Regions from separate parts of the Rhodococcus sp. SJ-3 genome, predicted to be linked through region 1. Evidence: riboswitches for the same ligand, from Rfam matches in the RefSeq annotation. Region 1 holds a riboswitch; each other region holds the start of a gene.

Region 1 (7,204 bases):
GAACCGTGGGTCCGGCAATCGAGGTCCCGGGAGCTGGTCCGAGATCCTCTGCACCATGGCGCGCGCGGCGTCCATCGCGTCGTTCGTCCGGCCCGTGGCCGAGCCTGCCCACAGGAACCGGGTCGCGAGGGAGTCGACTGCGACAGCCCAGAGTCGCCGCTCGCCTTTACCGCAGCGGCTCGCCATGAATTCGATTCCGGCGCCCAATGACTCGATCAGGGCGGCTTCCGGAGAAGTGGTGAGGACGCGAGTCGACCGCGCGCCCACCAGTCGTCCGTACATCTTCCGATTCGGTGAGAACGTGTCGTCCGATGTCGAGATCCCGCCTACCGCGACGAAGTCGGCGTCGCGCCCGGTCAGGGCCCGGCGGTGCAGGACCACATCCTGCATCGCCGGACTCAGGGCCGTGCCGGTCACGAACAGACTCGCGATCGTCGGGAGAACCAGTGAATTGCTGATCGCACGCCACAGCACCGTCCCCACGATCAACGGATCGTCGACCTGCCAGCGGTCGGCACGCAACTGCATCTCGTCCCCGATCCATTCCGGGTCGAGGACCGCCGACGCAGGGATCTCCTGAGACCCGGCATCCAGCATCAGGGGAGAATGCGCGCTCGCCGGGAGTGCGCTGATCAGCTCGGCCAGTACCGAGTCCGCGTTCACGTGTGGACCTTTCATCGTTCGCCGCCGGTCACTTCAACGCGCTGAGGTCCATGCGCGGCTCGATTCCACTCCGAGGCAGTAGGTTTGCCTCTTCCAATGCGATCCGCAGTTGCTCCGCGGTATCCATCATCAGTGCACCGCTGCGACCCATGTCGGTCGGCAGATTCAGAATGCGTCCCTGTGTCACCGCGTCCAACGAACGGGTTGCGGGATTCTCGGTGAGCAGAGCCAGTTTCGCTTCGAAAGCTCCGCTACCGTCGCCGGTGTCAGTGAGAACGATGAAGTCCGGGTCCGCGGCAGTCACGGACTCCCAGGACACCTTCGGACTCTTCTCGTCGACGTGGTCGAACGCATTACGAGCACCCGTCACGTCGATGATCGAGGTGAAGAGGTGCGGATTACCGGCGCTCGACACCCCTTCGTTCGATACCGAGGTGACGTACATGACGGTCGGAGCACCGTCCGCTCGTGGCGCCGACTCCATCTCCTCGCGGCGCTGCTGCAACTCGTCGATCTTCACGGCGGCGATATCGTCGTGGCCGACGATGCTCCCGATGTTCGACAGATCGGCGTACGCCTCGTCCCACGGCGACAGCGCGTCGAGCGAACCGGGCAGGCAGGTCGGGGTGACGGTGTACGCGGGAATGCCGAAATCGTCGTTCAGGCGTTCGGGCGTGATGTTCTTCTCCACGCTGAAACCCCATCCGTGGCCGGCCATCACCACGTCCGGTTTCTGGGCCTGGATGGTTTCGAGGTTGAAGGATTCTTCCGAGACGACCGGCAAGGCGTCGATACGCGCTGTGCCGTACATACCGCGAAGTTGGTCGAGCCGTGTGTTACGGATACCGCTGATCGCGGTGATCCGGTCGTCGGCCTCGAGGGCAAGCAGATTCAGGAGGATCTGACTGTCGTTGGCGTAGATCGCCTGTGCCGGCGAGGGGAAGGTGATCTGCTCTCCGCAGTTCTCGACGGTGACGTGACCGTCCGACGCAACCTCCTGCTGTTCGTCTGCGCTGCTGCAGCCGGCCAGCGTCATGGCTGCGGTGAGGAGGCCGACGGCCAGCGAGACCGGAGTCCTCGAACGAGGCAGGGTCTTCGAACGGGATGGGACGTACTCAGGCATGGTTCTCCGTGTGTGATCGGATCCGGGGCGAGTCGGTACCGAGCACCAGGTGCTGCCGTCCGGTCGCAGGATCGGTGAGTTGTGTTGCAGGAACGCCGAAGGCACGAGTGATCGTTGCTGGGGACAAGGCCTCGGATGCGTCGCCGTAGGTCGCGAGAGCGCCGTCGTGGAGGACGGCGACCCGATCGAAGTACGCCGCCGCGAGCGCGAGGTCGTGCATTGCGGCCACCACCGTGCAGCCGAGGCCGCGCAGTGTGTCGAGGAGGTGTATCTGATGGCGGATATCGAGATGGTTGGTCGGTTCGTCCAGGATCAGCAGGGACGATTCCTGAGCCAATCCACGAGCCAGCATGGCGCGGCGCCGTTCACCGCCCGAGAGTTGATCGCACCGGCGATCGACTGCGTGTGCCAATTCGACGGTGGTCAGTGCGCGCAGTGTGACCTCCCGATCGGATTCTTCTCCCAGGGACCAGGGTGGCCGATGGGGGATGCGGCCCATGGCGACCATCTCACCGAGCAAGAGGTCCTGAGGGGGTGTTTCCTCCTGACCGACATAGGCAATCGCTCGTGCCCGAGCACGTGGCGGAAGCGAATAGAGATCTCGGCCGTCGAGGGTGACGGTTCCCTCCGCGGGGGCGCGCAGGCCTGCGAGGGTTCGAAGCAATGTCGATTTACCGCTCCCGTTGATTCCCACCAGCGCCACCATGGAGCCGGCGGGGAAGTCGAGATCGATGCCGGACAGAATGTCCGATCCGGCGATCCGGCAGCGAACATTGCGCATCCGAATATGCATCAGTCACCGTCCGAAAAACTGTAGTGGCGGCGCCCCAGCAGGAAGAGGAACACCGGTGCCCCCACGAGACCGGTCATCACACCCAGGGGGAGTTCCTCCGGACTGAGCAGGACCCGAGCAGCGATGTCGATCCAGAGCAGGAACAGTGCGCCACCGAGTGCGGCCACAGGAAGCACCACCCGATGGCGTGCGCCCACCACGATCCTGGCGAGGTGCGGCATGATCAGGCCGACGAATCCGATTCCTCCGGACACCGAGACCAGCACGCCGACAAGAATCGACGACAAAGCGAAGAGTCCCAGTCGGAGCCCCCGCACCGGCACACCGAGTGCTCTGGCCACGTCCGGTCCGCTTGCCAGCGCGTCGAGCCATGAATGGAGTGCGAACAGGATCGCGGCAGACGCAACCACGACGAGCAGGGCAGGGAGAATCTGCACCCACATCGCACCCGCCACGCTTCCGAGGGTCCAGTGCAGGACCGACCGAACGGCATCGCGGTCATCACTGAGGAAGACCAGGAAGCTGGAGACGGACGAGAACGCCGAGGCCATGACCACGCCGGTGAGAATGAGACGGAGTGGGGTCAGGCCCCCCTGTGCAATGGAGATGCCGAAGACCGCGGCTCCGGCGACCATGGCGCCGATCAGGGCGCCCAACGACAATGCCCACACACCGATAGTGGTCAGGACACCGAACATGATGACGAGAGTGGCCCCGACGCCGGCACCGGCGGAGATACCCAGAAGATAGGGATCGGCCAGCGGATTTCGCACCAGGGTCTGCATTGCGGCCCCGGCCATGGCCAGGCCTGCACCGACGATGAGCGCCATCAGGATGCGGGGAGCACGAAGTTCCCAGATGATCGTGTCGTACACCGGGTCGGGGCCGACCCCACCGGTGAAATGTGCTCGCACCACGTCCCATGTGGCGGACAGCGGCACCGGCTCGGACCCGAAGGTCAGCGACATGAATCCGCTGAGGACGATCGCGAGGGCGAGGACGACCAGGAGCGGGATCGCCGGAATTCGTGTGTGCTGCGGTGGCGTGGTGCGCTGAGGTGACTTCGCGACCTCGAGCAACTCAGCACCCCGACGGTGCGGACTCCGTGACCTGTCGTGGGGTCGGTAGGTCGCTTCGTGCGGAGGCGTGAACACGAATGGGGAGGGCGGTGCCATCGGTCTGGGCGCGCATCGATCGTTCTCTCGTATCAGGGGCCCAATCGCGAGGCCCACGTGTGTGATTCGGTGAGCCAGCAGGTCTTCGGACTCAGGGTCGTTCCGACAGGGCGCCTTCCCGGACCGATTCCGGTCCAGTGGCACGTGCCCTGTCGGTCGCCTTCACCGCTGCGCGACAGTTCCGGAGTTGCACCGGATTCCCTTGCATTTCTGATGCACGTACTGCATCAGGGCTGCGTCTGACTCGTGGAGAACGTAACACAGGCGTAACAATGGCCGTGGGTCCGGACCCGCTGTGCGAGATCCGGGGTCCACGGCGTCGATCTACCGGTGACGACCGTCAGCGGAGTGCGTCGAGCGCCTCCGCGATCGGTGTGTCGCCGTTGTTGAACTCGATCATGCGACCGGCGGTCTCGGGACGCTCGAGCACTGCAGCGATCACGGCGGCGACATCGGCGCGCGAGACCTGCCCCTTGTCTCTCGCACCCTGACCCTCGATCTCGATCCGTCCGGTCGGGGGATCCAGGGTGAGGGCGCTCGGCCCGAGAATGGTCCACTCGAGATCGGTGCCGCGCAGGTGTGTATCGGCGGCGGCCTTCGCCTCTGCGTACGGATGGAAACTGTTGTCCTCGGGCACACCGTGGTCGGGTCTCGCCCCGAAGTACGACACCATCACGTACCGCCGCACGCCTGCCTCCTGCGCGGCTGTCATCGATGCGATCGCGGCATCACGGTCCACGGCGTACGTGCGGGCGGGGTTGCCGCCGCCCGCACCCGCCGACCACACCACCGCATCGTGGCCCTGCAGCAGGTCGGACAGCGCCGCGATGTCGAGTTGCTCGACGTCGGCCACCACCGGCGTGCCTCCTGCGGCGCGTACGTCGTCGGCGTGGTCGGGGTTGCGAATGAACGCACTGGTCTCGTGGCCGGAGTCGGCGAGTAACCGCTCGAGGTGCAGCGCGACCTTGCCGTGTCCGCCGAAGAGTGCGATGCGTGCCATGTCGAGTGCTCCTTGTGTCCGGGGATCGGGTGCGTCTCCCAGCATGCCTTCCTTCCGATATCCGCGCGCGAAGAAGGCACGCACACTCGGTCGACGCCTGGGGCCTGCCTCTTCTGTTCGCGCGCGGAGTTGCCGGAGTGGCCGGACACGGCAGGCGATCGCTACCTGGACGGCGTGTGCGCAGACAGTGACCCGGCGGCACTCGACTTCGGCATACGCGGATTGTGTTCGGAGGATGCAGGCTGTTCGGGCGTGGAGCCGAGCAGTACCGACATCATCACCGCATGGATCCGCGGCGCCTGTTGCCGCACGGCGTTGGGACCGAGGAACACACCCAGATCGGGAACGAGGTTGAGCGCTGCGTACAGAAGGAAGCGTGATTCGACGCTCGAGAGTTCGGGGCGTACCTCGTTGAGGAGGGTGGCCCATTGTTCGACGTCGAGTCGCTGGCGCATACGTAGATCTGCCCGCGGTCCGGGAGGCACATTGATCAGCTCCGCAAAGTACACGGACATCAACTCCCGCTGCGAGATGCAGAGCTCGATATACACCGTGGCAAGTGCTTCGAGGCCGTCTCGTGGGCTCGAGGTCCGCTGAAGTGCCGACTCGATCGAGGTCTCGAGCCGGTCGATCGCACGGTAGAAAGCGGCTGCGAGGATATCGGCCTTCGATGGGAAGTATCGGTAGACGCCCGACGCGGGCAGGCCTACGGTCGAGGCGATCTCCTCCACTCCGATTTCCGCGTACCCCTCCCGATGGAAGAGTTCGATCGCCGATTGCAGAAGATCCTCGCGCATGTTGTTCACCGACGACGGGTGGCGCGCAGCGGTGGGTATCGACGAAATGGGTTCTTCCGAAGAGAGATCCGACCGGGACAGTGCCACACATGCATCGACGAGGATGTGCTCGATGCGGCGCGGAGCCAGGGTGAGGCTGTGCGCAGTGATACTGCCGATTGCGCTGAGCATCGCGGCAACGAGCACGAACGTGTCCGTGCTGGAAATATCCGGGCGGATGAGGCTCACACATTCCCCGATCCTGCGGTTGACCTCCCATGCGCGCCGACGGATGGGAGAGCGATCCTCCGGTCGTAGGTACCGGCGTTCCCAGCGGTAGATACCTGCGGTGCGCCGGTTGGCGATCGTGGTGCCGATGATGGCGCAGAGATGCGCGCGGAGCTCGTCCGTAGCCGATTCGGCGTGGCCCGTCGGTGAGCTCTCGAGAGCGGACTCCAGGGCGTCCAGGAGTATGAGAGCAGAGTTGAGGAAGAGTGCGTACTTCCCCGGAAAGTGGCGGTACAGAGCGGATTTGGTGATTCCGACCTCGTCGGCGATGTCTTCGACACTCACGCCGTGGTAGCCACGTTCGCTGAAGGCGATCGCGGCCGCAGTGGCGATCTGGTCTCGCCGGTTCTTCGGCCGCGATCTGCGCTCGGCCTGAGGGGAGGGAGTCTTGCCGACCACGCGCACCTACTTCTGTTGCTCGGGCTGCCCTGGCTGCGATGCGGCGGGCATCTCTCTTCGGGCGAGCATACGCTGCTTGCAGCGGCGAACCATCATGCACATGTGAACCGTTGTTTGCTGTCATATGTGTGCAGAAACGCGAGACGGGCAGCATAATCCTAGTTCAGGGCGGGGTTGTGGTTCTCGTGTCCGATGGATAGCTCTTCGGAATGACCGTTCACAAAACTCTATCGTTTCGAATGCGGCGGTGATACCGTCCCCGGCGAGCACCCTGCGTCGAGGTGCTTTCCGCGATCCGGATCCGTTGTCCCTACTGATTGCTGGAGGCCCGTCCGGTGTTCGACACTGCACGCAGGGTTCTGTCCTACGAGATGTCCGTGGCCGAATTCATCGGTCTGGTCGTTCTGATCGCCATTCCGTACGGATTGATCGGAGTGATCTGGACTCTCACCCACACCTCGCACCTTGCGGACATGGAAGGTGTCGATCTGGTGATCTCGTTCCTGGGCTCGATCGTGTGCTGGCCTGTTCTGACGTTCTCCGACGTGTGCATGACGTGAACGGCGAACTCGCCGCACGCTGAAGGGTATGGCGGCTCGTGTTCTGTACGACTGTTCTCCTGTGGCATCCGATCGCCTCTCGCGATCGTTGTGGCATGTGCGAGTGATGGGCGGCGGGCAATAGTAGAACAGACTGGCACCAAGCATGTTTCGTCGGCCGTCCCCACCGGGGCATGCCGAGACGCAGGGCGTGGAAGGCGCGCTCTATAACCTAGAATGAGTGTTCACTTGAACCTTGTCGGTCGGAGACTTGTGTGCCACACTTCACTGCAAATCGAAGACTGTTTCCGGTGGTGTTGCCGATGTGCTCGGTTACCGGATGGGGGTGATCCGCGTGTGCGGAGAACGGTTGTGGGGTGCGAAATGAAGGGATTCAGTAGATGACCTACGAGCTGCCGGCATCGCGCGGTCCGGTTCGCGACGTCGC
Region 2 (7,204 bases), 2.6 Mb from region 1:
GTCGGCGAGCGCCATCCACGACCACTGCGTCGACGTCAACGGCAGCAGTAGCCCGATGGCCAACAGGGTCATGAACCCGGCGAGCACCCAGCGCCGCTTCCCGGCATCGAACTCCCCGGCGATCCGCTTCTCGATCCGCGCGAAGTCGCTCCGGTACGCCGACAGGTTTTCACTCACGGGCACGCCTCCTCGTTCGACCACACGAGAGGCCATTATGGACGTCCGCGCACGATCCGGTACAAGGTGTCGACTACCAGGGTAAACCCAGAATCGGTAGAGGCGTCAGTCTTCGTCGGTATCCGTCGCGGGACCCGACGGGGTCGCGCCGCCTTCGTCGGTCCAGTCGGAGGACCGGTCTTCCGTCGACTGCGCGGGGTCGGACACCACATCGGGAGCAGCACCGTTCTCCTTGCGTGTCGCTCCGTCCGTCTTCGGATCCTTCTCTGCGTTCATCTCTCGTCCTTTCGTCGGGGGGTGTCGCGTTTCTGCATCCCCAGACAGCGTCATACCCAGACAGCGTCGCGACGAACCGCGTGTGCCGCCTCGGCGGACCGGGTATGCCGAGAGTCACCCCGACGTCCGGAGGACCCGATGCCAGACCAGCACCGCATGCAGAATCCGAAAGAGCAATTCGCGACGCCACCACTTGCGGACCAGGGGGAGATCCCGTATCCGGGTCGCACCTCCGAGATGGTGTCGGCACCCGATCACGGAGAGCGGACGTATCGGGGAAGCGGCCGTCTCGAAGGCAGGCGTGCCCTCGTCACCGGTGCCGACTCGGGTATCGGGCGGGCCGTCGCGGTCGCGTTCGCACGCGAAGGCGCCGATATCGTCTTGAGTTACCTCGAAGAAGACGACGATGCGCGGCAGACGGCCACGCTGATCGAGGATGCGGGGCGCCGGGCGGTGCTCGCCCCCGGCGATATTCGTTCCGAAGATCTGTGCCGTGGGCTGGTGGACACCGCTGTTCTGGAATTGGGCGGACTCGATATCCTCGTCAACAATGCCGCCTACCAGCATATGGAGCCGGGCGGCATCGCCGACATGACGACCGAGCAGTTCGATCGCGTGATGAAGACCAACCTGTATGCGCTGTTCTGGCTCTGCAAGTACGCAGTCGCCGAAATGCCTCCGGGGTCGACGATCGTGAATTCCACGTCGATCCAGGCCACGAACCCGTCACCCGGTCTCCTCGACTACGCAACCAGCAAAGCGGGCATCGTGAACTTCACCAGGGGGCTGGCAGCGGACGTCGCGTCCAAGGGAATCCGCGTCAATGCGGTAGCCCCAGGTCCGATCTGGACTCCGCTGATCCCGGCGACGATGACCCGGGATGCCTATGAACACTTCGGTGCCGATGTCCCCCTCGGCCGGCCGGGGCAACCGGCCGAACTTGCCCCCGCCTATGTCTTTCTCGCATCACAGGAATCGAGTTATGTCACGGGCGAGGTCGTTGCGGTGACCGGTGGTGTGCCATTCGCCTGACCTCGGACGAGGTCTTGTACTGTGTGACTCGGCGTAGGGAACACCGGTGCGAATCCGGGGCTGTCCCGCAACTGTCACCGAGGAGCGATCCCCCAATTCACGGTCACGGCCCGTATGGGCTGGAAGGCCGGGGGAAAGCGTCGATCCGGGAGCCAGGACACCTGCGTCGGCCGAGGCATTACCACGAGGATGGACATGAGTATTTCGATTTTCGCCGCCCGTACGGGGCGGCACACGGTGCTGCGCACAGGCGTCGCGCTCGTCGCGGTTGCACTGACCGTCGCCGGCTGTTCGTCGAGTGATGCGGACTCCGATGCCGCCGACCGGCAGGAGAGCAGCGCCGCGGCGGGCTCGACGAACTACCCGCTGACCATCGAGAACTGTGGCCACGAGGTCACGGTCGACGCCGCGCCGCAGCGTGCCGTATCGCTCAACCAGGGGTCGACCGAGATCCTGTTGTCGCTCGGCCTGGCCGAGCGCATGGTCGGCACCGCGACGTGGACCGATCCGGTGCGCGAGAACCTCGCGGCCGAGAACGAGCTGGTCCCGCGCCTGGCCGACAACAATCCGTCGTTCGAGGTCGTGCTCGATACCGAACCCGACTTCGTGTCGGCATCGTTCGGCGGCACCCTCGGCGAAGGCGGCGTCGCGACGGCGGAGCAGTTCGAGCAGCTCGGGGTACCGTCCTACCTCTCGCCCACCGACTGCGACGGCAAGGACGACAACAGCGTCAACTCCGACGGCAACCGCACCGAGCCACTGACGATGGACGCGGTGTACAAGGAGATTCGCGAACTCGCCGCGATCTTCGACGTGACCGAGCGCGGTGAAGAGTTCGTCGCCGAACTCCAGCAGCGGTACGAGACGGCCGCGGGTGAGATCGACGCCTCCGGGGTGTCTCTCGCGTACTGGTTCGCCGACACGGCCACCCCGTATGTCGCGGGGTGCTGCGGTTCGTCGGGCATCATCACCAACTCCGTCGGCGCGAAGAACGTCTTCGACGACACCACGAACGAGTGGCCGCAGGTGAGCTGGGAGTCGGTCCTCGATCGGGATCCCACGGCCCTCGTACTCGGAGACCTGAGCCGGCGCAGCATTGCGGGTGACGCGCTGGACAGCAAGATCGAATTCCTCGAAACGAATCCGGTGACCCAGCGTCTGACGGCCGTGCAGAACCAGCGGTACATCGTCGTCAACGGTGCCGACATGAACCCGTCGATCCGCACGATCGACGGAATCGAGAAGGTCGCCGCCGCACTGCGCGAGTGGAATCTCGCGGGCTGATGGTGTCGGCGACGAAGGATCGGTCGCCTACCGAGCGCGGCCCTGTCGCAGCAGTCGTCGTTGCGATCGGACTGGTGGTACTGGCGCTTTCGATCGCTGTGACGGTCACGATCGGCCCGGCCGAACTGTCCGTGCCGGACGTCTACGCCGTCATCTTCGACCGGTTGGGGCTCGCTGACAGTTCGGTCAGCGCGATCCGTGAGGGGATCGTCTGGGAGCTGAGGCTGCCGCGGACCCTGCTGGCCGCGGTGTGCGGCGCCGGTCTCGCGGTGTGCGGCGTGATCATGCAGTCGCTCCTGCGCAACCCGCTGGCCGATCCGTTCGTTCTGGGGATCTCGTCGGGTGCCTCGACGGGCGCCGTGATGATTGCGGTGCTGGGTATCGGGGGCGGCGCCGTGTCGCTGTCGGGTGGCGCATTCCTGGGTGCGCTCGCGTCGTTCGCGCTCGTGTTGTTGCTCGCCACCGGCGCAGGTGGCGGCACCTCGCGTGTGGTGCTCGCAGGAGTTGCGGGAACCCAGCTGTTCTCGGCATTGACGTCGTTCATCGTGATCTCGTCCGCCGATGCGGAACGCACCCGCGGTGTGCTGTTCTGGCTCCTGGGATCGCTGTCGGGCGCCACGTGGAGCGATGTGGCGCTCTGCGGCACGGTGTGCGCGCTCGGTATCGTCGTGTGTCTGATCAAAGCATCCTCCCTGGACGCATTCACATTCGGTTCGTCGACCGCCGCGACACTCGGCATCTCGGTGGGCCGTACCCGTCTGATGTTCCTGCTGGTGACCGCTCTGATCACTGCCGTGCTGGTCAGTGCCGCGGGTGCGATCGGGTTCGTCGGTCTCGTCCTTCCGCACGCAGCACGATTCCTGGTGGGCCCCCGGCACAGTCATCTCGTGCCCGTCACCGCGGTGGTGGGCGCGGTGTTCATGGTGTGGGTGGACGCGGTGGCCCGCACTGTGTTTGCGCCACAGGAGGTTCCGGTGGGTGTAGTGACCGCTCTGATCGGCGTCCCGGCATTCGCGCTGATCCTGTTCCGTACGAGGAGTACGCCGTGACACTCTCTGCGCAGTCGCTGCGGTGGAGCCGCGGCGGAAACCTCGTCATCGACGACGTGACGATCGACCCGGTGCCGGGGGAGACTATCGGGCTGCTCGGACCGAACGGATCGGGAAAATCGTCGCTGCTGCGCCTGCTTGCCGGCATCGATCGTCCCGACGACGGGACGGTGACTCTCGACGGAACCGATATCGGGAGCCTAGGCCGGCGAGGTCTGGCGCGCAGGGTTGCGATGGTCGGGCAGCATGCACACACCGAGGTCGACATTCGGGTGCGAGATGTGGTGCGGCTCGGCCGCATTCCGCACACCGACGCATTCGGGCGCGACGAGCGCGGACGCGCCGCTATCGACCGGGCGCTCGACGTGACGGGGATGGTCGAGTTCGCCGACCGGTTGTGGCGCTCGATGTCCGGTGGTGAACGTCAGCGAGCACAGATCGCCCGGGCCCTCGCGCAGGAACCCGAAGAACTGTTGCTGGACGAACCGACGAACCACCTCGATATTCAGCATCAGCTCGACATTCTCGAACGGGTCGCGGCTCTTCCGGTGACCAGTTACGTGGCGTTGCACGATCTCAATCTCGCGGCGATGTTCTGCGATCGGGTGGTGGTGCTGTCGCGGGGAAGGATCGTCGCGCACGGCACGCCGGTCGAGGCGCTCACCGCTGACCTGGTCGAGCAGGTGTACGGCGTTCATGCAACGGTCGAGGTCGATGACGGAGTTCCCGTGATCCGTTACCACAGGTTGCGCAGCCCGGCTGCCCGTGCGTGATTCTGTTAGTTCCGGATACCGAAATCACGCACGGGTCAGGGACTTACGTTCCCGTTCCGAGGTCCCACCCCAGATCCCGAACTGTTCGCCGCTGTCGACCGCGTACTGAAGACACTTGTCGGCGACAGAGCAACCGGCGCAGATCCGCTTGGCGTGGTTCTCGCGGCGGAGTCGCTCGGCGGGCGATTCCGAGTCGGGCCCGAAGAAGGCCGAGGGACCGAAGAACCGGCAATCGGCCTGCGCCCACCAGTCCACATCCTGATCGAGGTGTCGCTCGTGCATCTCACCGGCTCTCGGTGGCGGAGTAGGGCACGAGGCCCGCGTTGTTCTCGTCGATCCGGATGGTGCGGCCCAGATGCGGGAATGCCCGCTGGGTGCACGACGGACGATCGCACACTTTGCAACCCGCGCCGATGGGCACCGTGGTGTCGGGATCGTCGAGACGCAACCCTCGCGAGTAGACGAGTTTGTCGGCGTAGCCGATATCGCAGCCCAGACCGACCGCGAAATCCCTTTTGGCGGCGAGATATCCGGGGGCGCCCTCATGGGTGGTGCGGGCGATCCACAGGTAGGTACGGCCATCGGGCATCTGCGACACCTGCGTCAGGATGCGCCCCGGCGACGTGAACGCATCGTGCACAATCCACAGCGGGCAGCTGCCGCCCACACGGGAGAAATGGAAAGCGGTGGCGGACTGGCGCTTCGAGATGTTTCCGGCACGGTCGGTGCGGACGAAGAAGAACGGCACCCCACGCTGCCCGGGCCGCTGCAGAGTCGACAACCGGTGACACACCGTTTCGAAACCCACCTCGAACTTCGCGCCGAGAAGGTCGATGTCGTAGCGCATCGCCTCGGCGGAGCGCAGGAACTGGGTGTACGGCAGGATCAGTGCCCCGGCGAAGTAGTTGGCCAGGCCTACACGCGCAAGGGCACGTGAGCGTTCGGGCAAGCCCTCGGCATCTGCGACAACTGCGTCGACAGTGCCGGCGTGCGCGATGAACGCGAGTTGCGTGGCCAGCTGGAATGCGCGTTGACCGGGGGTCAGGCGTCGCGCGAGGGTCAGGACCTTCGTGACCGGGTCGTAGGTGCGCTTCGGCCCGATCCGGTCGGGTTCATCGGTGCGGATGACCACTGTGATGCCGTGCTCGTCGTGCAGCAGACCGCTCAACTGCAGATCGAGCCCGCCGACTGTCAGTCCCCGGCTGGTGAACAGTTCCTCGGCGGCATCGTCGAGTTCGGCGATGTGGTTGCGGCGGTCGTAGAAGAAGTCGCGGACTTCCTCGTAGGGTGTCGTGGCGGACTGGTCGGCGACGACGCCCGGATCGCCCGGGGCGAGTTGTTCGAGCTGCTCGGTGACGCCGCGCAGTCTCCTGTGAAGGCCGACGAGTACCCGCGCGGCGAAAGGATTCCGCGACAGCAATTCGTCGATCTCCGACGGTGAAACATCCACGGCCTCAGGGCTCTCCGCGAGCACATCCTGTAGATCGGCGAGTAGTCGCGCGTCGGTGTCGGCAGCGAAGAACGTCATGTCCAGGTCGAACATCGAGTTCAGGCGTAGCAGTACCGGCACCGTGAGTGGGCGGTGGTCGTTCTCCAGTTGGTTGACGTAGCTCGTCGACAGTCCGAGCGTGTGCGCAAGCGCGGTCTGCGTCAGGCCGCGCTCCTCTCGCAGGCGGCGTAGCCGCGCACCGGCGTACATCTTCTGCATGGCTGTGAATCTAACATTTCCAACATTCGCAAGATTTACAAATTTGCTCGATGTGTTCCGCAACAATAGGCATATGCAAGGGATTTCCAACTTGGCGAAGCCTGCGTAGCGTGCAAATCGAAGCGTCAACGTTCGGAGGATCCAGTGAAGACACATCTCGTACGCACCCATCGGTCCGCGGAAGAATTTTCGAAGGAAGAGCACCTCGCCTGGCGGATCGCGGAGGTTGCGACCGACCCGGTCGAGGTCCCGGACGACACCGCAGACATGATCGTGAACCGCATCATCGACAACGCCGCAGTCGCGGCGGCGTCGCTCACCCGCCGCCCCGTGTCCAACGCTCGGGCACAGGCTCAGACCCACCCGTACGCACCGGGCTCGACGGTGTTCGGTATCGGCGGCACCTACTCACCGGAGTGGGCAGCGTGGGCGAACGGGGTTGCGGTGCGCGAACTCGACTTCCACGACACCTTCCTCGCCGCCGAGTACTCCCACCCGGGCGACAACATCCCGCCGATCCTCGCCGTGGCCCAGCACGCCGGACGCAGCGGTGTCGATCTGATCCGTGGCCTCGCCACCGGCTACGAGATCCAGGTCGACCTGGTTCGCTCGATCTGCTTGCACGAGCACAAGATCGACCACGTCGCACATCTCGGCCCGTCCGCCGCAGCCGGGATCGGCACGCTCCTCGGACTCGACAGCGAGACCGTGTACCAGGCCGTCGGGCAGGCTCTGCACACGACGACGGCCACGCGACAGTCCCGCAAGGGCGAGATCTCCAGCTGGAAGGCCTACGCTCCCGCTTTCGCAGGCAAGATGGCGGTCGAGGCCGTCGATCGCGCCCTTCGCGGCGAGGGTGCGCCGTCTCCCATCTGGGAGGGTGAGGACGGCGTGATCGCGTGGCT
Region 3 (7,204 bases), 2.6 Mb from region 1:
CCATCAGGGAGATCGCCGAGGCGGCCGGTGTCTCGCCCGCCCTGGTGATGAAGCTGACCGGCAGCAAGGCCGAACTCTTCCAGGCCGCTGCGCCCGAATCTCCGGGACTCGCCGATCTCGATCCCGCGGAGGAACCGCCCGGATACCGGCTTGTGCGGGCCATCGTCGAACGCCGGAACTCGGGCGACTACGAATTCTGGGCAATGGCCCCGTATCTCGTGCAGGAAGCCCCGGATCCCGAAACTGCCCGCGCGAAGATGACGGAACGAGTGGTGCCTCGGATCGCAGCGGTGATCGGCGAGCAGACGCCCGACAAGGCGCGTGCCCGAATGGTCGTGACGCTGCTGCTGGGCCTGGCGAGCGGCCTGCGCACCTTCGAGATCCTGACGCCCCAGGTGATCGACAGCGCGAAGTTGATCGAGGCGTACGGTGCGCTCGTGCAGCAGATCGTCGACGACACCGAACTCTGACTCCTGGGCGCCCAGGGGCGACGCCGGGTCTACTCGACCGAGCGTTTCGTCCACACAGAACCGGACGGCAACGTCGAAGTGCCTGCCGCGCCGATGATGAGCAGGCACTTCATGTCGATGCTCGCAGGATCCAGTTTCTCGAGGGTGGTGACCTCGAGCGACTCACCCGGCCTTCCCACGTCCCTTCCGATCACGACGACGGTGTCGCTCGGCCGATGCTGCAGGAACAGCGAACGCGCGTCGGCGACCTGCGTCGTCCGCGACCGGGACGCGGGATTGTAGATCCCCAGCACGAGATCGGCTTCTGCAATTGCGGTGAGCCGCTTCTCGATCACCTTCCACGGCTTGAGCCGATCCGACAGGCTCATGACTGCGAAATCCCCGCCGATGGGTGCGCCCGCCCGGGCTGCGACGGCCTGCACCGCCGACACTCCCGGCAGCACACGGATCGGCACGGACGCGTATTTCTGATCCTGCGCGGCCTCGAACACCGCCGACGCCATCCCGAACACCCCGGCGTCACCGCCGGACACCACGGCCACCTTCTCGCCGGACAATGTCAGGTCGAGTGCGAATCTGGCGCGATCGACCTCGACGGTATTCCCACTCGAATGTCGTTGCAGGCCGGAGCGAACCGGAACCCGATCGACGTACGGACCGTATCCGACGACGTGATCGACCGACGCGAGAGCCGACGATGCCTCGGGAGTGAGCCATCTGTCGTCGGCGGGGCCGAGTCCGATCACCAGCAATTCGTGTGTCTCGACCGAGGTCTCCGTCTCGGGCGCGGCGGGGCGGGATCGGTCGAGCACTCCGCGATTGCGAGGAGCCTTGTCGCCGGCGGTGAGGATCACCGAAAAGTACGGGACCGTATCGGGATCCACGTCTGCGGCTGCGACGATGCGTTGCCCGCCCATGGTTGCACGCTCGACGTACACGGCATCGCCGAGTCGTCCGGACTGTTCCAGGGCGTTTCGCACCGATTCGAAGGTGCGGCCCAGTTTCATGATGACCGCGCCGTCGGTATCGGCCAGTCGCCTTGCCAGTTCGGGCTCAGGAAGGGTTCCCGGGAGGATGGTGAGGACATCGGTGCGGCGCACAAGCGGCTCGGCGGCCGCGGCTGCCGCAGCCGAGAACGACGTGACCCCGGGGATCACCTCGGCAACATACTCTTTCGACAACCGGTCGTGGAGGTACATGTACGACCCGTAGAACAACGGGTCGCCTTCGCACAGCACGACGACGGTGCGATCGGCGTCGAGGTGGGTGGCAAGGCGCGCAGCGCACTCATCGTAGAAATCGGCGATCGCCCCGTCGTATCCGCCGGGGTGGTCAGTGGTGCCGACGGTGACGGGGTACACCAGCTTCTCTTCGATCACGCCGTCCGGGATCAGTCCGGCCGCGATCCCGCGCGCGATCGACCGGCCATGCGTGCCCGAGTGGTAGGCGATGACGTCGGCCTCCGCGATCAGGCGAGCGGCCTTGCGGGTGATGAGTTCCGGGTCGCCGGGTCCGAGCCCGACCCCGTAGATCCTGCCGGTCATTCCGCCTCCTGAGCCAGTGCGTTGAGCGCCGACGACGCCATTGCCGACCCGCCCCGCCGACCCCGCACCACGAGATGGGGGATCTGCAGATCATGTTCGATCAGGGCATCCTTGGATTCGGCGGCGCCGATGAATCCCACCGGCACACCGATGATCGCTGCGGGTCGCGGTGCGCCGGCATCGAGCATCTCCAACAGGTGGAACAGTGCAGTGGGCGCGTTACCGATCGCGACCACCGATCCCTCCAGCCGCTCCGTCCACAGGGACACGGCCGCAGCCGAGCGCGTGGTGTTCCACTGCTGGGCCAGGCCGGGCACGCGAGGATCGCCGAGCAGGCACAGCACCTCGTTGTCGGCGGGCAGCCGTGTACGGGTCACCCCGGCGGCGACCATGTTCGCATCGGCCAGGATCGGTGCGCCCGCGTTCAGGGCCGTGCGGGCCGCGGACACCAGATCGGGATGGATCACCAGATCCTTCGCCAGGTCGGTCTGCCCGCTCGCGTGGATCATCCGCACCGCGACCTTCTCTGCATCGTCCGGGATCGCCGCGAGGTCGGATTCGGCGCGGATCGTCGCGAACGAACGAACATAGATATGCGCGCCGTCCGTCTCGTACTCGTAGCGGCGGGGTGGTGGCTGAAGGGTCACGTCGAGCTCCTGTGTGACGTCGAGCGGCTGGCGAAAACAAGGGTGTGCGGGGAATTCGGTGCACCGCAGGCGCGTTCGCAGCCCACGACATGTAGGCGGTCTGCTGTGGTGCCGGAAGCGACGGCGCGACGGGCCAGAGCCCGGGTATCACCTCGGGCGAGGCTACACCCGGGGGATCCGGTGCACGCGGTGACCCGGGGCCACGCGGAGTCGTCCGACAACACGAATCCGGCGTCGGACAGCGCGGCCGGATCGGCGCCGGTGGGGAGTACGATGCCGCGCCACGGGGTGACGATCACGTCGTCGTCGGGCAGGGCCGTAGCCATGGACGGCGAAAGGATTCCCAGCGGGACCAGCGCCGATACCGCACCGGCGAGCATTCCGTAGGGCATCGCATACGACGGGAGCGCGGGAGTCCGGCCGTCACCCCCGAGTTCGGTGCCGCGCCCGGGTAGTTGCCGCACATGCCAGAGCGTCCCGCGTGTCCGCACGAAGTCGAGGGCAAGACCGATCAGCGTGTCGACGACCTGCGACATCGGCACCGTCGGCCCGGCCAGATCGCCGATCACGATCCGTATGGTTGCCATGTCCACGGCGACAGCGGCGAGATCGCAGCGGAGCCCGGCGACGTCGCCGCGGCCGTCGTCGAGACCGAACAGGAATCGGCCGGGCAGCTCGGCGAGCGCCGGTTCTGCGCACAGCGCAGTATCGAGTGCACCGATCAGAGGCCTGATGTCGGCGACCCCGCCGACGAGCCCCGACAACGGCGATGCGACCACGTTGCGGACCCGCTCGTGCGAAGGTGACGGCAGGAAACCGGCGGTCGCGATTGCGTCGGTGAGACCGGCGGGCACATTGCCGCACGCGTCGAGAGAGATTCCCCTGATCTGCAGGTTTCCGCGGGATGTGAGGTGCACGTCACCGTCGGCGAATTCCTGCGACGCGGCTGAGAGTCGACCGAGCCCGCCGGAGGGAAGACGGCCCCCGGGGGCGCGCAGACGCACCAGCGCCCCGTCGGCTGCGACGTGCGGTCGCAGCAGCCCGGGGCAGCGGTCGGGGGGAAGATCGGGCGAGACGTGCTCCACAGGACCACATGGTTGCACATCCTCAGAAAATGGTGCGCTACGCTGGCGACGCCGTGGTTACGGGAAGCCGGTGAGAAACCGGCGCGGCCCTCGCCACTGTGAGCGGGTAGTTGCTCGCCCTCGTCCGTACCGGCCTGCCGGAACGGAGACCACTGGACGGCAGTCCGGGAAGGTCGGCGCAGTAGCGATGATCCGTCAGCCAGGAGACCGGCCACGGCATGAGTACGTCCACGAGGGTTTTGGAGACTGAACATGGCCGTGTGCCTCGAGTTTCGGGTTGCGTCGTGACGCGCCTCGCTTTGCTGTCGACATCGGACACCGACCTGTTGTCGGCCCGCTCGAGCGGCGCCGACTGGGTGGTCGGGAACCCGTCGCGCCTCGACGTGGACGCAGACCTGGGCGGACTCCTCGACGGCGCCGACCTGGTCATCGTGCGGATTCTCGGCTCTGCCAGGTCCTGGCAGAACGGGCTCGACGCCGTCCTCGGACGGGGTGTTCCGGTCGTCGTCCTGGGTGGTGAACAGACACCGGACGCCGAGCTCATGAGTTACTCGACGGTGCCGATCGGGACCGCTGCCGAGGCGCATCGCTATCTCGCCCACGGCGGCCCTGCCAACCTTGCGCAGCTCCACGCGTTCCTGTCGGACACCGTGCTGCTCGGCGGTGAGGGCTTCGAGCCGCCCGCCGAATTACCCGAATGGGGTGTACTCGACCGGCCCACGCCGGTCGACGAGTCGCTGCCGCGGGTGGGGGTGCTGTTCTACCGCGCCCACCACACCAGCGGAAACGTGCAGTTCGCGCATGATCTGGCCGACGCGATCGACGCGACGGGTAAGGCCCGGGGAGTGGTCGTGCACTGCGCTTCGCTGCGTGGTGCTTCCGACGACCTGCTCGCCGAACTCGGCAGCCTCGACGCGCTCGTCGTGACCGTACTCGCCGCCGGTGGCACCAAGCCCGCCACGGTGAGCGCAGGCGGCGAGGACGAGGCCTGGGATGTGGGAGCCCTTGCCGCGCTCGATATTCCGATTCTGCAGGCGCTGTGCCTGACGTGGAGCCGCGACAGCTGGGCAGACTCCGACGACGGCGTGTCCCCGCTCGACTCCGCGACCCAGATCGCGGTTCCCGAATTCGACGGCCGCATCATCACGGTGCCGTTCTCGTTCAAAGAACTCGACTCCGACGGCCTGCCCCGCTACGTCACCGATCCGGAACGCTGCCGTCGCGTGGCGGGTATTGCGGTTGCGCACGCGCGGCTGCGGCATGTCCCGCCCGCGGACCGGCGTATCGCGATCATGCTGTCGGCCTATCCCACCAAGCACTCACGCGTCGGCAACGCCGTCGGTCTCGACACTCCCGTGTCGGCGATCAAGATGCTGCGAGCACTGCGCGATCTCGGATACGACCTCGGCGCAGGCTTCCCCGGGATGGACGTCGACGACGACACAGAAGCCGGAAACACCCTCATCCACGCGCTGATCGATGCAGGTGGTCAGGACGAGGAATGGCTCACAGCCGACCAGCTGGCCGGTAACCCGGTGCGAGTGACCACATCCGAGTACGTGGAGTGGACGAAGGACCTGCCCGCCGAGCTCACCGACGCGATGACCGAGGCGTGGGGGCCCGCGCCTGGTTCGTTGTTCGTCGATGGTGACGCGATCGTCCTGGCTACGTTGCAGGCCGGCAATGTCGTCCTCATGATCCAGCCGCCGCGCGGATTCGGGGAGAATCCGGTTGCGATCTACCACGATCCCGACATGGCTCCGTCGCACCATTACCTCGCCGCATACCGATGGGTCGAGCAGGGTTTCGGTGCCGATGCCGTCGTCCACCTCGGGAAACACGGCTCGATGGAGTGGTTGCCCGGGAAGAATGCGGGGATGTCTGCGTCGTGCGCGACCGACGCCGCCATCGGGAACCTGCCGCTGATCTACCCGTTCCTGGTCAACGACCCCGGTGAGGGCGCGCAGGCGAAGCGCCGCGCACACGCCACGATCGTCGACCACCTGATTCCGCCGATGGCCCGCGCGGAATCGTACGGCGACATCGCGCGGCTCGAGCAGCTGCTCGACGAGTACTCCAACATCGCGGCGATGGACCCGGCGAAGCTGCCCGCCATCCGCGCACAGATCTGGACGTTGATCCAGGCCGCGAAACTCGACCACGACCTCGGCCTCGACGACCGGCCGCACGACGCCGAGTTCGACGATTTCCTGCTGCACGTCGACGGCTGGTTGTGCGAGGTCAAAGATGCTCAGATCCGCGACGGGCTGCACGTGCTCGGGGCCGCTCCCGAAGGTGAAGCACGCGTCAACCTCGTGCTGTCGATCCTGCGCGCCGCCCAGGTCTGGGGCGGCAAGAGTCACGCGGTGCCCGGGCTGCGGACCGCACTCGGACTGAAGACCGACGCGCCGCTTGCCGAGGTCGATGCGATCGAAACCCAGGCTCGCGCGCTCGTGCAGGCGATGGAAGACGGCGGATGGAGTGTCGATAGCGCTCCGGCCACAGTCGAATCGGTACTCGGCCACGCCGACAGCGAGGTGTCGCGGGTGCTGGCCTTCGCCGCCGAACAGGTGGTGCCGCGCCTAGCGCAGACCACCGACGAACTCGATGCCGTCCTGCATGCTCTCGGCGGCGGATACGTTCCCGCAGGCCCCTCGGGTTCGCCGTTGCGCGGCCTCGTCAACGTGCTGCCCACCGGCCGCAACTTCTACACCGTCGACCCCAAAGCCGTACCGAGCCGACTCGCCTACGACACGGGAGTCGCGCTCGCGAACGCACTGATCGAGCGGTATCTCGCTGACACCGGGGAGTACCCGCAGTCCGTGGGTCTGTCCGTGTGGGGCACCTCCGCGATGCGCACCGCCGGCGACGACATCGCCGAGGTACTCGCCCTCATCGGCGTCCGCCCCGAGTGGGACCCCGAATCCCGTCGCGTCCGCGAACTCACCATCGTGCCGCTCGAGGAACTCGGCCGTCCGCGCATCGACGTCACCGTGCGCATCTCCGGATTCTTCCGCGATGCGTTCCCGCACGTGATCGGCATGCTCGACGACGCGATCCGGATGATCGCCGCCCTCGACGAACCCGACGAGATGAACTACGTGCGTGCCCACGCGCAGCGCGACGAGGCCGAACACGGTGACGCCGAGCGAGCCGTGCGCCGCATCTTCGGATCCAAGCCGGGTTCGTACGGTGCCGGAATCCTCCAGCTCATCGACTCAGGAAACTGGCGTACCGACGCCGACCTCGCCGAGGTGTACACCGCGTGGGGCGGGTTTGCGTACGGACGCGACCTGCACGGTGTTGCCGCAGCCGACGACATGCGCGCCAACTACCGCCGGATCACAGTGGCAGCGAAGAACACCGACACGCGCGAGCACGACATCGCAGATTCCGACGACTATTTCCAGTACCACGGCGGCATGGTCGCCACGGTGCGCGCACTCACCGGCACCGAT

Evidence for each region. Region 1 has a riboswitch for cobalamin ahead of ACTDXD_RS19035 (FecCD family ABC transporter permease). Riboswitches for the same ligand answer to the same signal wherever they lie in the genome.
Region 2: it holds a riboswitch for cobalamin, as region 1 does, so the genes downstream of both, ACTDXD_RS04030 (ABC transporter substrate-binding protein) here and ACTDXD_RS19035 (FecCD family ABC transporter permease) in region 1, are expected to answer to the same signal.
Region 3: it holds a riboswitch for cobalamin, as region 1 does, so the genes downstream of both, cobN (cobaltochelatase subunit CobN) here and ACTDXD_RS19035 (FecCD family ABC transporter permease) in region 1, are expected to answer to the same signal.

The regions. Positions count from the first base shown of each region.
Region 1 is NZ_CM123306.1:4,076,763-4,083,966, forward strand. It holds gene ACTDXD_RS19020 ((2Fe-2S)-binding protein) at 1-663, opposite strand, end outside; gene ACTDXD_RS19025 (ABC transporter substrate-binding protein) at 692-1,786, opposite strand; gene ACTDXD_RS19030 (ABC transporter ATP-binding protein) at 1,779-2,567, opposite strand; gene ACTDXD_RS19035 (FecCD family ABC transporter permease) at 2,579-3,658, opposite strand; cobalamin riboswitch at 3,814-3,996, opposite strand; gene ACTDXD_RS19040 (SDR family oxidoreductase) at 4,095-4,754, opposite strand; gene ACTDXD_RS19045 (TetR/AcrR family transcriptional regulator) at 4,916-6,217, opposite strand; gene ACTDXD_RS19050 (hypothetical protein) at 6,589-6,777, shown strand; gene ACTDXD_RS19055 (MlaE family ABC transporter permease) at 7,158-7,204, shown strand, end outside.
Region 2 is NZ_CM123306.1:879,312-886,515, reverse strand. It holds gene ACTDXD_RS04045 (Rv2732c family membrane protein) at 1-177, opposite strand, end outside; gene ACTDXD_RS04040 (hypothetical protein) at 283-453, opposite strand; gene ACTDXD_RS04035 (SDR family oxidoreductase) at 592-1,485, shown strand; cobalamin riboswitch at 1,478-1,668, shown strand; gene ACTDXD_RS04030 (ABC transporter substrate-binding protein) at 1,681-2,769, shown strand; gene ACTDXD_RS04025 (FecCD family ABC transporter permease) at 2,769-3,818, shown strand; gene ACTDXD_RS04020 (ABC transporter ATP-binding protein) at 3,815-4,591, shown strand; gene ACTDXD_RS04015 (WhiB family transcriptional regulator) at 4,616-4,873, opposite strand; gene ACTDXD_RS04010 (short-chain fatty acyl-CoA regulator family protein) at 4,875-6,299, opposite strand; gene prpD (2-methylcitrate dehydratase PrpD) at 6,444-7,204, shown strand, end outside.
Region 3 is NZ_CM123306.1:888,042-895,245, reverse strand. It holds gene ACTDXD_RS04075 (TetR family transcriptional regulator) at 1-470, shown strand, start outside; gene ACTDXD_RS04070 (precorrin-2 C(20)-methyltransferase) at 500-2,014, opposite strand; gene ACTDXD_RS04065 (precorrin-8X methylmutase) at 2,011-2,661, opposite strand; gene ACTDXD_RS04060 (cobalamin biosynthesis protein CobG) at 2,658-3,746, opposite strand; cobalamin riboswitch at 3,760-3,976, shown strand; gene cobN (cobaltochelatase subunit CobN) at 4,031-7,204, shown strand, end outside.